One region of the Rhizobium sp. LjRoot30 genome, then DNA from elsewhere that is predicted to be linked to it. Evidence: predicted binding sites of a transcription regulator. Region 1 holds the regulator's gene; each other region holds the start of a gene.

The links. Region 1 encodes LexA, which represses DNA repair genes until DNA is damaged. Its sites were predicted from a motif close to TGTTCNNNNTGTGTTCNG; they were not measured.
Region 2: a site for LexA is predicted at 3,151-3,168, ahead of ACSQ3I_RS20240 (ATP-dependent helicase). Genes of this name have one in related genera too.
Region 3: a site for LexA is predicted at 2,975-2,992, ahead of dnaE (DNA polymerase III subunit alpha). Genes of this name have one in related genera too.

The regions. Positions count from the first base shown of each region.
Region 1 covers NZ_CAXUSG020000005.1:278,736-283,770, reverse strand. The annotation lists gene ACSQ3I_RS13210 (DUF389 domain-containing protein) at 1-893, shown strand, start outside; gene lexA (transcriptional repressor LexA) at 1,001-1,729, shown strand; gene ACSQ3I_RS13200 (ComEC/Rec2 family competence protein) at 1,723-4,032, opposite strand; gene gltA (citrate synthase) at 4,463-5,035, shown strand, end outside.
Region 2 covers NZ_CAXUSG020000011.1:3,437-8,471, reverse strand. The annotation lists gene ACSQ3I_RS20255 (phytanoyl-CoA dioxygenase family protein) at 1-125, shown strand, start outside; gene ACSQ3I_RS20250 (hypothetical protein) at 218-577, opposite strand; gene ACSQ3I_RS20245 (PRC-barrel domain-containing protein) at 617-913, opposite strand; gene ACSQ3I_RS20240 (ATP-dependent helicase) at 1,018-3,084, opposite strand; gene ACSQ3I_RS20235 (cytochrome b) at 3,196-3,741, opposite strand; gene coxB (cytochrome c oxidase subunit II) at 3,890-4,948, shown strand; gene ctaD (cytochrome c oxidase subunit I) at 4,945-5,035, shown strand, end outside.
Region 3 covers NZ_CAXUSG020000005.1:28,537-33,571, forward strand. The annotation lists gene proS (proline--tRNA ligase) at 1-226, shown strand, start outside; gene ACSQ3I_RS11865 (lipoprotein-releasing ABC transporter permease subunit) at 241-1,548, shown strand; gene ACSQ3I_RS11870 (ABC transporter ATP-binding protein) at 1,564-2,247, shown strand; gene ACSQ3I_RS11875 (hypothetical protein) at 2,269-2,853, opposite strand; gene dnaE (DNA polymerase III subunit alpha) at 3,216-5,035, shown strand, end outside.

The DNA.
Region 1 (5,035 bases):
TGACCCCGATCCTCGGAATAGCATCCTCGATCGTGATGGGATGGGTCGGACGCGCCAGCAAACTGCTTTTGACCGTCTGGCTGGCAGCAGGCTTGAGCGTGCTCCTTGCCTGGCTGCTCGTCTGGCTGACCGATGTGCCGAGGGGAATAGTAATTCCCAGCGAGGTCATCAGCCGAACAGACCCCGGGGCCGAGGATCTCGTCATCGCGCTTGCCGCGGGTATCGCCGGCGCTTACGTCCAGATCCGCAAATCCGAGGCGAGCCTTATACCGGGTGCGGCTATCGGAGTCTCGCTTGTTCCGCCCTTGGCCGCGGCAGGCATATTGCTCTATTTCGGCCAGCTCTCGCGCTGCTACGAGGCGCTGCTGCTTTTCGCCACGAATTTCGGTGCGATCATTCTGTCCGCCTGTATCGTCTATCTGGTCCTCGGTCCGCGTGATCTGCTGTTCAGGGCAGGCACGCGACGCATCAAATTTACGCTGGGTTTTGTCACGATCGCAGCCTTCCTCGCCATCGTCTTCTCGCAACTCTTCACTGCGACCTATTTCCGCTTCATGGAAGCCGGCGTCCAGGCGAAGCTTTCGCGCAGGATCGTCGAGTGGGCGACACCCACCCCCATCGAAATTCTGCGCATCGACATAGACGCGCATAAAAAGGTCGCGGAAGTCTGGGTCGTGGTCGATCTTCCTTCCGACGCACAATACAAGGTCGCCTCCATTTCGGACCTGCTTCCGCCGGCGCTGAAAGAGGTGCCGTTTCGAGATGCCGCGCGCGACGTACTCGGCCCCGAATACAAGGTGATCGTCCGCTACCAGACACGTCTGGCGTGGCTGGTGAACCTTGATAACGAGACGATCGAGCCGGCACCATCTACCCTGCCCGAGGGGGACTGACAGGCTCCGCCTCCCTTATTATCCATCAAAATTGGGGACTTGCAGAACACATGCCGAACAGATAGTGTCTGTTCTGGATTTGTTTCGCGATTCTGGGGATGGAAACGATGCTGACACGCAAGCAACAGGAACTTCTGCTTTTCATCCATGAGCGCATGAAGGAATCGGGTGTGCCGCCCTCTTTCGACGAGATGAAGGATGCCCTTGAACTGGCATCGAAATCAGGCATCCACCGCCTGATCACCGCCCTGGAAGAGCGCGGCTTCATCCGCCGCCTGCCCAACCGGGCGCGGGCGCTTGAGGTCATCAAATTGCCGGAGGCCTATTCCCCTGCCCCGCAGCCGCGGCGCGGCTTTTCGCCAAGCGTCATCGAAGGCAGTCTCGGCAAGCCGCAGCCTGTCGCCGCAGTCCCCTCCAAGCCTGTCAAATCGGCGGCAGACAGCAATCCTCATTCCGTTTCCGTGCCGGTGATGGGACGCATCGCCGCCGGCGTGCCGATTTCCGCGATCCAGAACAACACGCACGAAATCGTCGTTCCGGCGGAAATGATCAGTTCCGGCCAGCATTATGCCCTTGAGGTCAAGGGCGACTCGATGATCGAGGCCGGCATTCTCGACGGCGACACCGTCATCATCCGCAACGTCAACAGCGCGACGCCCGGCGATATCGTCGTGGCCCTGGTGGATGACGAAGAGGCGACGCTAAAGCGTTTTCGCCGCAAGGGCGCCTCCATTGCGCTCGAAGCGGCCAACCCGGCTTATGAAACCCGTATCTTCTCGTCCGATCGCGTCAAGGTACAGGGAAAGCTGGTCGGTCTCATCCGCCGCTATCACTGAACGATCAATGCGGCAATCGAGGCAGGCAAAGCCGCATTGAATTCACCGCTGCGCCAATCGTAACTGCGGTGACGCATCCAGGGGCGTTCGGCGTTCTCAAAGGCCGGGGCCAGGCGGGGTTGCTCGGCGGGGTTCTCAGGCAGGCTGATTTCCAGTGCGCCGGTGCGTCTCAACGTGGTCGACGTGATCAGCAATGCCCCGGAGCGGCAGGCTTCGAAACGGAGCCGTGCCGAGACGATGACAAGCGTTGCCGCATCACATGCGGCGCCGGCATATGCAGGATCATCGACCAGGGCAATCCTGCGTTCGCCGAGACGCAGGACACACCACAGTTTTGCTGCACAGGCAAAACGTCCCTCCTCGCTTTCCGCCAGCGCCTTGTGCATGGCGGTTCGTGCCTGCTTCACTTCCTCGGCTGTCAGGCGTTTTCTCTTTCCATCCTTCTCCATCGGTTTTGCGGTGTTTTCGAGCTGCTGCGGATCCCTTGGCTCGCCGATCGCGAGAGCGCGTTGCCATTGCGCAAAGATAAAATCGGGTGGGCGATCGCGATTGACGCTCCACGTCCCGTCAAGACGGGCGGAGGCAAGGCGTCCATCCTCTGCGACGATGAGATCGGCCGTACCGCGGCCATCGGCCATGAAAGCTGCAAGCGCGCCCGCCAGGATCAGGAGGCCGCCGAGATGGCGAAGCCGCGTCTGCAGCAACGTCATGACCAGAAAGCCGGCGACCGACAAGGGAAAGAATACGGGATGCAGGCGGCCGAACGCCACTTCGCCACCCCAGCCCGAAACCATCCGGGCTATTGCGATCACCAATTCCAGCCCTGCTCCCATGATCTGCAGGGGAAAGGCATCGAGGCCGAAGGGCATCAGCAACATGCCGATCAGGCCGGCCGGCATGACAACGAAGGAAATGATCGGCATGGCCGCAAGATTGGCGACCAGCCCATAGGTTGCGAGCTTGTGAAAATGCTCGATGGAAAAGATCGCCGTCGCCAGGCCACCGATCAGCGAGGTAAAGAAAACTCCGCCGAAAAAGCGAAACACCCATACCGCCGCTCGTAGGCCGGGGATTGCGGAGGCATGTTCGGTCGCCGGCCGCTCCTTCCACAAAGCATACCCCGCCACCAGAGCCAGCGTTGCTGCAAAAGACATCTGGAAACTTGCGCCCATCACTTCCGAGGGCGACATGGCGATAATGACGATGGCCGACAGCGCGACATTGCGCAGGCTGATCGAAGGGCGATCGAAGAACACCGCAATCAGCATGATCGCCATCATCAGGAAGGCCCGCTCGGCCGAAACGGCAAAACCGGAAATGAGGTAATAGGCGAACGCCGTTACCAACGCACCGAATGCGGCAATCTTCTTCACCGGATACGCCTGGGCGAACCCGGTGAAAACGCTGAGCCCGGCCCGAACACCGACAAAAAAGATACCGGCAGCAAGCGCCATGTTCAGCCCCGAAATGGCAATGATATGCGCCAGACCCGACAGCCGCAGCGCCTCGGTCGTTTCCTTCGATATTGCCCGTCGCTCGTCGGTGACGATGGCGGCAGCGAAAGCGCCTGCGTCTCCGGGAACGACGCTGCGGATCCGGTCGCCGATTGCGCTTCTGGCAGCGTAAAGCGTCAGTTCCAGGCGTTGCAGGACGCTGCCATTGCCGCCTTCGGCAACCGCTTCGGCCTCAGGCGCGCCATAAAAATAGCCGACGGCGCCGATGCCGTCGTAATAGGCGGCAAAGGCAAAATCGTTGAGACCGGGAAGTGCCGGTCCCGATGGCGGCGAGATGCGCGCCCGGCCGCGGATGCCGGCGCCGATTGCGATCGGCTCATGCCCGCTGCGGGCAAGCAGCGACACCCGATCCGGCGGGCGCTTGAGCGTCGGCTCCACTGTTGCCGTCAGCCGCACGATGTAGCGCCAGTGCCCCTCGCCGCTCGCCTCGCGCCGCTCGACGACGCCGCTGATCATGGTCGTCACCGGACTATCGAGCACGATCGTCGCACGCCGCCACGTCTCCCATTGCGCCAGCAGCATGCCGGCAAGCAGCAAGGCGATCGCGGCTGTGCCGTAATGCGCCATGCCTTGGGAAAAACGCCAACGCCAGGCCAAGCCGGCAAAAATGGCAAAACCGGTGCCGATCGCCTGAACCGGTGGATCGACGGGCAGCACGAACCAGATGACGGCCCCCACTCCCAGGCAGACGGCAGCAAGGAGGAATGCCCGGCCATGCCGCTCTTCCTCCTCCAGCATGGCGTAGCATCGGCTGCGCCAGCGCGACATGACGAAAAAAGAGGCAGGCAAGGTCCGGCGCGGCTTTGACGGTAGACGTTCCTTCCGATTTTCCCGGAAAACCGCCGGAAAATCAGCGGATTCCACCACCGGCCCACGAAGCCGCTCCTGCCTTAGAGAATCACCGTCTTCATATTCGGCGCGTGGCATTGAACTGCCAGAACTGGTGTTTCGGTGGCGGGCATCATGCAACCGAAGATAGGTTTTTGCAACCCAGATAATAAGCTTAACGTATTAATTTATCGCGTTGCGAGCAGACCGCGCCAGCGCCTTCGGCGGGCTGAAAAAAAGTCGATGCTGCAACGCCCAAAAGTTGATCATGCGGCGCACAAATTGCCTATCGGATAGCTTGGCATTAACTTCCGTATCATATAGCTACAGTGATGGACGTTAAAACATGTGACGCTTTTGAGGCGCCACACCGCCAGTTCGGAGGACCAGCATGACGGATAAAAACGCTGCATTGACGCTCGGGGAAAAATCGGTGGAACTACCGGTCAAGACCGGAACCATCGGGCCAAGCGTTCTCGACATCGGTGCGCTTTACAAGAACACCGGCTCGTTCACCTACGACCCAGGCTTCACCTCGACCGCGTCCTGTGAATCGAAGATCACCTACATCGACGGCGACGAAGGCATCCTGCTGCACCGCGGCTACCCCATCGAACAGCTTGCAGAACATGGCGACTTCCTGGAAGCCTGCTATCTGCTGCTTTACGGTGATTTGCCGACCGCAGCCCAGAAGAAGGACTTCGATCATCGCGTCACGCACCACACCATGGTGCACGAGCAGATGTCGCGCTTCTTCACCGGTTTCCGCCGCGACGCGCACCCGATGGCCGTGATGTGCGGCTGCGTCGGCGCTCTCTCCGCCTTCTATCACGACTCCACCGACATCACCGATCCGCACCAGCGCATGGTTGCTTCGCTGCGCATGATCGCCAAGATGCCGACGCTCGCCGCGATGGCCTACAAGTACCATATCGGTCAGCCCTTCGTTTACCCGAAGAACGAC
Region 2 (5,035 bases), on a different contig from region 1:
ACTGGCATGAAGCCCTGCCAGAAAAGGCCCGGAAGCACCTTATTTGCCGCGTGGTTGACGAACTCGTCCCGATCACCCAGAAACACGACATTGAAGGCCTCGTCATGGGCTCCGATCCAGCTTGAGGTAAAATCCCAAAGTTCGACGACATCGGTCGACGCTTACGCAGCATCATGATTGACATCTGGAGGTCGAGTCAGAAGCCGGAGCTGCCCGTCTATCCGGCTTTGTTGCGTCTGGCGCGCAAGGACGCAGTCCGGATGCGCTCGATGACATCCCGGATGTCATCGACACCGAACGGCTTTTTGAGAAATGCAGCTTCCGATCCACCTGCAAGATCGGGCACCCTATCCTGCCCCGTTGCAAAAATGATCGCGATCTGCGGCCAGATTTCGCGGACACGCTCACCGAGCATCAAGCGAATGACAGCCGGCGGGCGCTTCCTGACCAGGAGCCTGAAAGGAACCAGAACCGAAATGGCTCTTTCCATCCTCACATACAACATCATGAGAGCCGCCAACATCAAAACCGCCATCGCCTGAAACCAAAGAGGCCCCGGAAATACCGGAGCCTCCATCAGTTTCCACACAGCCTGCGATGGCCGGGCTTTTAGAATTCAGTGACGATGCTCCGGCATGTTTTTGAGCTGGTCCTTGGTCCAGGCCGTGACGGCGTGCACATCGCCGTCTTCGTCCCGCATGAAGTCGAGATCTGTAAGGGGAACGGCAACCGGCTTCGCGCCGATGCCGAGAAAACCACCGACATCGATAATCGCGGTGCTGCCCGTACCCATGCCGTGAACATGGTCGACAGTCCCGACCTTGTGATCGTCGGCGCCATAGACAGTTGCGCCTTCGAGAATAGCGGGCGTCAGTTCTGCGGTCGTCAGCCGTACGTGATTGGTGTGATCCATCTGCGATCCTCCTTTTTATAGGTTGGATTGAAGGAACTCCGCAGCGGGCACTCTGTTCCCGAATGAGTGAGCCTCGGTGTCTGCTCTACAACGGCAGCGAGCCTCTATTTCCACATCGATCGCATACGCGCCGCCACGTCGATCCGAATCTGATGGGTACTTCGTTCGGATACGGCCGCAGCGACTTTGGGCCAGCTCGCCGTCTCGAAAAATTGCAACAAAGTGACAGGGATGAATCGCGTCCGGGATGCGTAGACGTGGCGGTCTCCTTGCGCGTTCTGTCCATGGGTAAAGAATCTTTGCGGGGTCATCAGTGTCAGTTGGTCGCGTGCCCTTGTCATTCCGACGTAGAGCAATCGCCGCTCCTCCTCGAGTTCGGCGGTGGAGCCGACACCGAGATCGGAAGGGATGCATCCATCAACCACGTTCAGCATGAAGACAGAGCGCCATTCCTGCCCCTTTGCCGAATGGATGGTCGAGAGAATGAGATAGTCCTCGTCAAGCAAAGGTATTCCCGCCTGATCGCTCGTGGCGTCAGGCGGATCGAGGGTGAGCTCGGTTAAAAACCGCTCACGGTTCGCGTAACCGGCTGCAATCTGTTCGAGGTGGAGAAGATCGGCCTTGCGCGTTTCCGGATCTTCATGAATACGATCGAGATAAGGCTCATACCATATCCGCGCCGCTGCGATGTCGCCGGGCCATTCGCCACCTTTCCGCAATCCGGCAAGCAGGCTGACAAGACCCATCCATTGCTCGCCCGTCTTGGCTGGCGGCGGAATTTCCTGCAGGGACAGCAAAGGTTCAGGATCATTCGCTATGGCATCGAGGATCTTGCCCGCCGTCTGCGGCCCGACCCCGGGCAACATTTGCAGCAGACGGAATCCGGCGACCCGATCGCGGGGATTCTGGGCGAACCGCAGAACGGCAAGCAGGTCCTTCACATGGGCACTATCCAGAAACTTCAATCCGCCGAATTTAACGAAGGGGATATTGTGCCGTGTCAATTCCACTTCCAGCGTTCCGCTGTGATTGGAAGATCGGAACAGCACGGCCTGGTTCTTCAAAGTGATCCCGACTTCGCGGTTGGCGAGAACCTGCTCCACGATATAGGCGGCTTGATCCTTCTCGTCTTTCACCGTGACGAGGAGCGGCCGCTGCTCTGATTTTCGCTCGGTCCATAAGTTTTTGGTAAAGCGCTCCCGGGCAAGATCGATGACGCCATTCGCGGCGGCAAGAATCGGCTGGGTCGAGCGGTAGTTCTGGTCCAGCGTGATGATGTCTGCCAGCTTTGGAGAGAATTGCTTCGGAAAATCCAGAATATTGCGAACTGTCGCAGCCCGGAACGAGTAGATCGACTGAGCATCGTCGCCAACTACAGTGAGGCCACGTCCCTCTGGTTTCAATGCCGACAATATCGACGCCTGAAGGTGGTTTGTATCCTGGTACTCGTCGACCAGAATGTGGTCGAAGCGACTGCCGATCTCATGGGCAAACTCCGGTACGGAGACCATCTGCGACCAGTAAAGCAGAAGATCGTCGTAATCGAGAACGCTCTGCGCCTGTTTGGCTTCGACATAGCTGGCAAAAAGGCTTTTGAGCTGTTCCTCCCACCCCGCGACCCAGGGGAAAGCGGTCTTCAGGGCGTCATGGATGGAGCATTCTGCATTGACCGCGCGGGAGTAGATAGCAAGGCAGGTGCCTTTTGTCGGAAAGCGGCTATCGGTCTTGGATAGGCCAAGCTCGTGCCGCACCAGATTCATCAAGTCGGCGCTGTCTTCACGATCGTGGATCGTAAAGTCCGTGTTCAAGCCGATCTGCTCGGAATACATGCGAAGCAGACGCGCCCCGATCCCATGAAACGTCCCCAACCAGGACAGGGCGTCCGTCATGACGGCCGAGCTTTCGCCCATAACCTTCCTGCAGATGCGCTGGACCCGACGTGCCATCTCTGTCGATGCCCTTCGCGAGAAGGTCATCAGCAAAATCCGCCTGGGGTCGGCGCCATTGACGATCAAATGCGCCACCCGATGCGCAAGCGTATTCGTCTTGCCTGACCCGGCGCCGGCAATAATGAGCAACGGCCCGCCAATAATTCCACCGGCAAGACCAACCCCATGTTCGACCGCTTCTCGCTGTCGTTCATTGAGTTTCTCCAGATAGGCTATCGTCATGGGAACTTATGCTCGTGCGAAAACCGTGGCCTGGCACGGCAGGTGTCATTGGATCGAGAAGAGAATCGGAACAAAAATCGAACATATCACGGCTTGCAAGGGTGAAAAGGCCTAAGCTGATTTTTTCCAGGCAGGCTTGGAAGAGTGTTCCGGTTCGAACATGCGCATCATGACATCGGACCGGCGGACGAGATGCTGAAAGAGTGCGCCGGCGATATGCGCGGCGATGAGAAACAGCAGTAGTTTTTCCAGCAAGCCATGGATCTCCGCAGCCGGCCGGACACCCATGAACCACGCAACCGCCCCCGAAGCCGGGAGGGCCAGGAGGAGCAGATAGATCATGCCGTGGACACCTTCCGATATAAGCTTGAAAAATCGCGGCTCATTCTGTGGCGGTGCGGGTGCGCCGCGCGTTATTCGCAAATAAAGACGGCACAAAGCGAGACCGAGTATGAGCAGGCCTGCGGTCACATGCATGTAAGCGAGAACTGCATTTCCCCGAGGCGGTAATTCGTCATTGACGTACGATGTCCAGGAAACCTCGATGGCGTTGTGCGCCAGGAACTGGAATGTGACGAGCACGACGACAGCCCAATGGAGAGCGATCTGGGTGGCTGAATAACCGGTCACTTTCTCCGCCATGATCACGTCTTCCATTTTTCGGGATCGCGTTGAGATGATAACGCCGCGTCTAAGACACGGTTCCCAAACCCGCCGTCCGGCAACATTCGTGATGTTTACACTAGAGGTCACCACTCGCTGCGCTAGATAAGCCCTCTGACAAAGCAGAGGCGCATCACCTCATTTGAAAGAAGCGGAGAGAGCCATTATTGGCACGCGGGAGGCTCCGGCCAAGCACCGGTCGAAAACAGGATTGGAAAGGCTACAAGCCTTTTCGCTATTGCTTGCTCTCTGTCCGGCATTGGCGTCTTGCAGTGGCAGTCAGTCGGCTCTCGACCCCGCCGGTGAAGAAGCGTCACAGGTCGCCATCCTGTTCTGGGTGATGGTGGCGGGCGGGTCGATGGCCTGGGCCATCGTTGTCGCACTGTCACTCTATGCTGCACGCTGGAAGCGTAAAACCATATCGGAACAGGCGGCCGGTCGGGTTATCCTCTGGGGCGGGGCGATATTTCCCGCCGTCGTTCTCACCGCGCTTTTGGCCTACGCACTTTGGCTGATGCCGTCGTTGAGGCCGTTTACCCGGCAGGAGAACCCGGACCTGCGCATCGAGGTGGTCGGGCATCAATTCTGGTGGCATGTGGTCTATCACCGCGCGGACGGCACCCAGGTCATATCCGCAAACGAAGTCAGGATTCCCGTTGGCAAACGGGTGGAGTTTGCGCTTGCCAGCGCAGACATGATTCATTCCTTCTGGATACCGGCTCTTGGTGGAAAGATGGATCTTGTTCCCGGGCGGGTGAACCGTCTGTCTCTGCTTGCCACGCGTCCGGGCATCTACCGCGGTCAATGCGCCGAATTTTGCGGCACGTCGCATGCGCTGATGGCGTTCCCGGCTCTGGCGATGGAGGTCGCCGAATTCGAAGCATGGCTCGACCAGCGCCTATTGGCTTCAGCGGGAATATCCGCAGCCGAAGCCGGCCGAAAAGCGTTCTTGCGCGAGGGCTGTGGCGACTGTCACCGGGTCGATGGCACCGAGGCGCGTGGCGCTTCCGGACCGGATCTTTCCCATATCGGCTCACGACTGACAATCGGCGCCGGTCAACTGAAGAATGAGGACGGAAATCTGGCCCGCTTCATAAGCTATTCCAGTTCGGTCAAGCCCGGGAGCCATATGCCGGCCTATCCAAAACTTTCCAGGGATGATCTCTCCAGTATCGCTGCCTGGCTGGGAGGGCTGAAATGAGTTCCGCGCCAACACCTCCATCCGACAAGGCGGCCGAAGAAGCGCAGCTTCGAGCGGTCTGGGAAAATCCGAGCGGTTGGCGTTACT
Region 3 (5,035 bases), 250 kb from region 1:
ACGGCTGTATGCGGCTCTCGGCAATGCCGGTCAGGATGTGCTTTACGACGATACGGACGATCGCGCCGGCACGAAGTTCGCCGCCGCCGATCTGATCGGTGTTCCGGTCCAGGTCATCGTCGGTCCGCGCTCCATCGCCAATGGCGAGGTGGAACTCAAGGACCGCAAGACCGGGGCACGCGAGACGCTGACCGTTGAAGCGGCATTGAACAAGCTCATCGGCTGACAGAAGGGGAAGACATGGCGGTGGATGCGGTGAAGGAAACGGCGGAGAAGCCTGGCAAGAGCAAGGCCGGCCGACCGTTTTCCGCCTTCGAACGGATCGTGGCCTGGCGTTATCTCCGGGCGCGGCGCAAGGAGGCCTTCATCTCCGTCATCGCCGGCTTCTCCTTCATCGGCATCATGCTCGGTGTCGCGACGCTGATCATCGTCATGGCGGTGATGAACGGTTTCCGCACCGAGCTGATCTCCCGCATTCTCGGCGTCAACGGCCACATGATCGTGCAGCCGATCGACACGCCGCTCGACAACTACGACGAACTGGCCAAGAAGTTTGCGGCCGTTCCCGGCGTCACCATGGCCTTGCCACTGGTCGAAGGGCAGACGCTCGCTTCCGGCCGCGGCGGCGCAGGCACCGGCGCGCTGGTGCGCGGTATCCGTCCTGAAGACATCGAATCCCTGAAGACCGTCTCCGGCAATATCAAGAGTGGCGATCTCGTCGGTTTTGCCGCCGGGCAGGGCGTGCTGATCGGCTCGCGCATGGCGAACCAGTTCGGTCTCAACGCCGGCGACCAGATCACGCTGATGTCGCCCGAGGGCGATATCACGCCGCTCGGCGTCAATCCGCGCATCAAGTCCTATGTCGTCTCCGGCATCTTCGAGATCGGCATGTCGGAATATGACTCCTCCATCCTCTACATGCCGCTTGAGGAGGCGCAGCTCTATTTCAACGCCGAAGGCGTGGTGCAGTCGATCGAGCTGTTCGTCGCCAATCCCGATGCCGTCGACGAACTCCGTCCGAAACTCGAGGAAGCCGCAGGCCGGCAGGTGTTCATCACCGACTGGCGGCAGCGCAACCAGACCTTCTTCTCCGCCTTGCAGGTGGAGCGCAACGTCATGTTCATGATCCTGACGCTGATCGTGCTGGTGGCGGCGCTCAACATCATCTCCGGCCTGATCATGCTGGTGAAGGACAAAGGCAGCGATATCGCCATCCTGCGCACCATGGGAGCCACCTCCGGCTCGATCATGCGGATCTTCTTCATGACGGGGGCCGCCATCGGCATCGCCGGCACGCTGGCCGGCGTCCTGCTCGGCGTCATCGTCTGTCTCAACATCGAATCGATCCGGCAGTTCTTCTCGTGGATTTCCGGCACGGTGCTGTTCGACCCGGAACTCTATTTCCTCAGCCAGCTTCCCGCCGATATGAATGTCGGCGAAACGGTCTCTGTGGTGATCATGGCGCTGACCCTGTCGTTCCTCGCCACGATCGTTCCCGCCTGGCGCGCTTCACGGCTCGATCCCGTGCAGGCGCTGCGTTACGAATAAGGACGACACGCATACATGAAACGCAAAATCGCACTGCAGCTATCCGGGGTCGAGCGCCATTATGGCCAGGGCGACACGGTTCTGTCGATTCTCAAGGGCGCGGATTTCACGCTGCATTCCGGCGAGATCGTCGCCCTGGTGGCGCCATCCGGCACCGGCAAGTCGACGCTGCTGCACGTCGCCGGGCTGCTGGAGCATCCGGATAAGGGCGACGTCTTCATCAACGGCAAGAGCTGCAACAATCTCTCCGACGAGCAACGCACCGCGATCCGGCGTTCGGAAATCGGCTTCGTCTACCAGTTCCATCACCTGCTGCCGGAATTTTCGGCGCTGGAAAACATCATGATGCCGCAGCTGATCGGCGGTCTGCCCTGGAACGAAACCCGCGAGCGCGCCAGCCAACTGCTCGACTACATGCGCATCGGCCACCGCGCCTCCCATCGCCCGGCGGAGCTTTCCGGCGGCGAGCAGCAGCGCGTGGCGATTGCCCGTGCCGTTGCCAATGCGCCGCTGGTGCTGCTGGCCGACGAGCCGACGGGCAATCTCGACCCCGAGACTGCCCACTACGTCTTCGACGCGCTGGAGGCGCTGGTGCGCCAATCCGGCCTGGCCGCCGTCATCGCCACGCACAATCTCGACCTTGCCCGCCGCATGGATCGTCGCGTGACGATCAGCGACGGCAAGGTACACGAACTCTGATCCTGCGATTTCCCTTGCGGTTCAATCGTTACCGCAGGGGCCACGGTCCTTGGTGTCGTCCCAATTCTGAATGGTGATGAACTTCGGTTCGACGCGCAATTCCTTGTCGTTCACCTTCGCCTTGCCCGTCAGCACGTTGTAATCGCAATTCGTTCCGGCATCCGGATCGAGCGTGTCGTAATCGTTGTATGTATAGCCGGCGACGACGAAATCGCCGTTGCGATAAGCGAGCGTCATCTGCTGTTCCCAGCGGTTGCGGCCGATACCGCTGTTTTGCGAATGCACGGCGAGCGAGCCGTTCGGCAGAGCGGTCAGCGACGGGTCCTGCCCGAACATGCCTTCTAGGCTGCTGTTGCCCCAGATCTTGCCCGGCGCCTCGGCCACGAGCTTGAGCAGAGGATGATCCTTGTCGCGGACATAGATATAGATGCCGATCATGTCCTCGCCTTCCGGCGGCGCCACAAGGAGTGCGAGATCGGACTGGTCGTCCTTATTCCAGTCGCCAGTCACGGCATCGATGATGCGCTCCGGAGCGATCGGTTCTGCGGCGAAAGCGACGGAAGCGCAGGTGGCAACCGCCAGGGCGGCGAGCAAGGCTCGGATCATTCTCGTACTCCTCTTTTTCGACTGTGTTTTCATAGCCAAAGCCTGGGGAAGGGTCCAGCATCCGCGTGACGGGAGAATAGCGGGGAACGGCTCAAAATTGGGATTGACACGTGAACCAAAAGAGAACAAAATAAAAACATAAGAGGTAAGGAGAGGTGCAATGACTGATTTTATTCGTGATATCGCTGCCTTCGCTTCCATCGTGACGTTTATCGCCAGCCTGTCCGTCATCATGATGGCGATGTGAGATTATTCCCTAAGCCTGCCATAAATCTCTGCAGAACCTTTTGGCCTTACTGGACTCTGTTGCCGGGCAGGCCGACAATCGAGCTTGATTCAGCTGAGTGATTGGAAGGCATGCGATGGGTACGGTAGAGGCTATCTCGGGCGGCAATGGCGAAAACCGGGGTCCACTGCAATTTGTCCACCTCCGGGTTCATTCTGCCTATTCGTTGCTTGAGGGGGCGCTGCCCCTCAAGAAGATCCTGAGCAAGGCTGCCGCCGATGGACAGCCGGCCATCGCCGTTACCGACACCAACAATCTGTTCGTCGCGCTGGAGTTTTCCGAAAAGGCAGTCAGCGAGGGCTTGCAGCCAATCATCGGCTGCCAGGTCTCGATCGACATGGAAGACGGTCAGGAGACCGACAAGCGCGGGCTGCAATCGTTCGTCAAGCTGCCATCCATTGTGTTGCTGGCCGCCAATGCGAAGGGGTATGAAAATCTGGTCGATCTCGTCAGCCGTGCCTATCTCGGCGGTGAGGGCAACGGCTCCGTCAATATCCGTCTGTCCTGGTTGCAGGAAGGGAACACCGACGGGTTGATCGTGCTCACCGGTGGTGTCGGCGGTCCGGTCGATATGGCCTCGAAGGAGGGGCAGGCGGCAATGGCCGAACAGCGTCTCTTGACGCTGAAGGGGCTTTTCGGCGACCGGCTTTACATCGAGTTGCAGCGGCACGGCAGCTACGACCGGCGACATGAGGCGAGGATGATCGACCTCGCTTATGCCCATGACGTGCCGCTGGTGGCCACCAACGAAGCATTTTTCCCATCTCCGGACGATTTCGATGCCCATGACGCGCTGATGGCGGTGGCACACAATGCAATCGTCTCCGACGATAGCCGGTTCCGCCTGACGCCGGACCACTATCTGAAAAGCCGGGCAGATATGGCCAGGCTGTTTGCGGATCTGCCGGAGGCTTTGGAAAACACGGTCGAGATCGCCCGGCGTTGTTCCTTCGTGCTGAAGACCCGCAAGCCGATCCTGCCGCGCTTTACCAGCACGGCTGCAAGCGATGCGGAAGAAGCCGAACGCGCCGAGGCGGGGGAGTTGCGCCGGCAGGCCGAAGAAGGACTGGATCAGAGGCTGGCGACCCTCGGCCTGGCGGAGGGATACGACGAAAAGGAATATCGCGAACGCTTGCAGTTCGAACTCGGCGTCATCGAGCGCATGAAGTTTCCGGGCTACTTCCTGATCGTTGCCGACTTCATCAAATGGGCCAAGCTGCAGGACATCCCGGTCGGCCCGGGTCGTGGTTCGGGTGCCGGTTCTCTCGTTGCTTATGCATTGACGATTACCGACGTCGATCCGTTGCGGTTCTCGCTGCTGTTCGAACGTTTCCTCAATCCGGACCGCGTGTCGATGCCGGACTTCGATATCGACTTCTGCCAGGACAGGCGCGAAGAAGTCATCCGCTACGTGCAGCAGAAATACGGCCGCGAGCAGGTGGCACAGATCATCACCTTCGGTTCGCTGCAGGCGCGTGCGGCGCTGCGCGACGTCGGCCGCGTGCTGGAAATGCCTTATGGCCAGGTCGACAAGATCTGCAAGCTCGTGCCCAACAACCCGGCCAATCCGACCCCGCTGCACAAGGCGATCGAGGAAGAGCCGAAACTGCGCGAGGAGGCGGAGAAGGAGCCGGTCGTCGCCCGCCTGCTCGACATCGCCCAGAAGATCGAGGGCCTGTATCGTCACGCCTCGACGCATGCCGCCGGCATCGTCATCGGCGATCGGCCGCTGTCGAAGCTGGTACCGATGTATCGCGATCCGCGTTCGGACATGCCGGTTACCCAGTTCAACATGAAGTGGGTCGAGCAGGCCGGCCTGGTGAAGTTCGACTTCCTCGGCCTCAAGACGCTGACCGTGCTGAAGACCGGCGTCGATTTCATTGCCAAGCGTGGTGA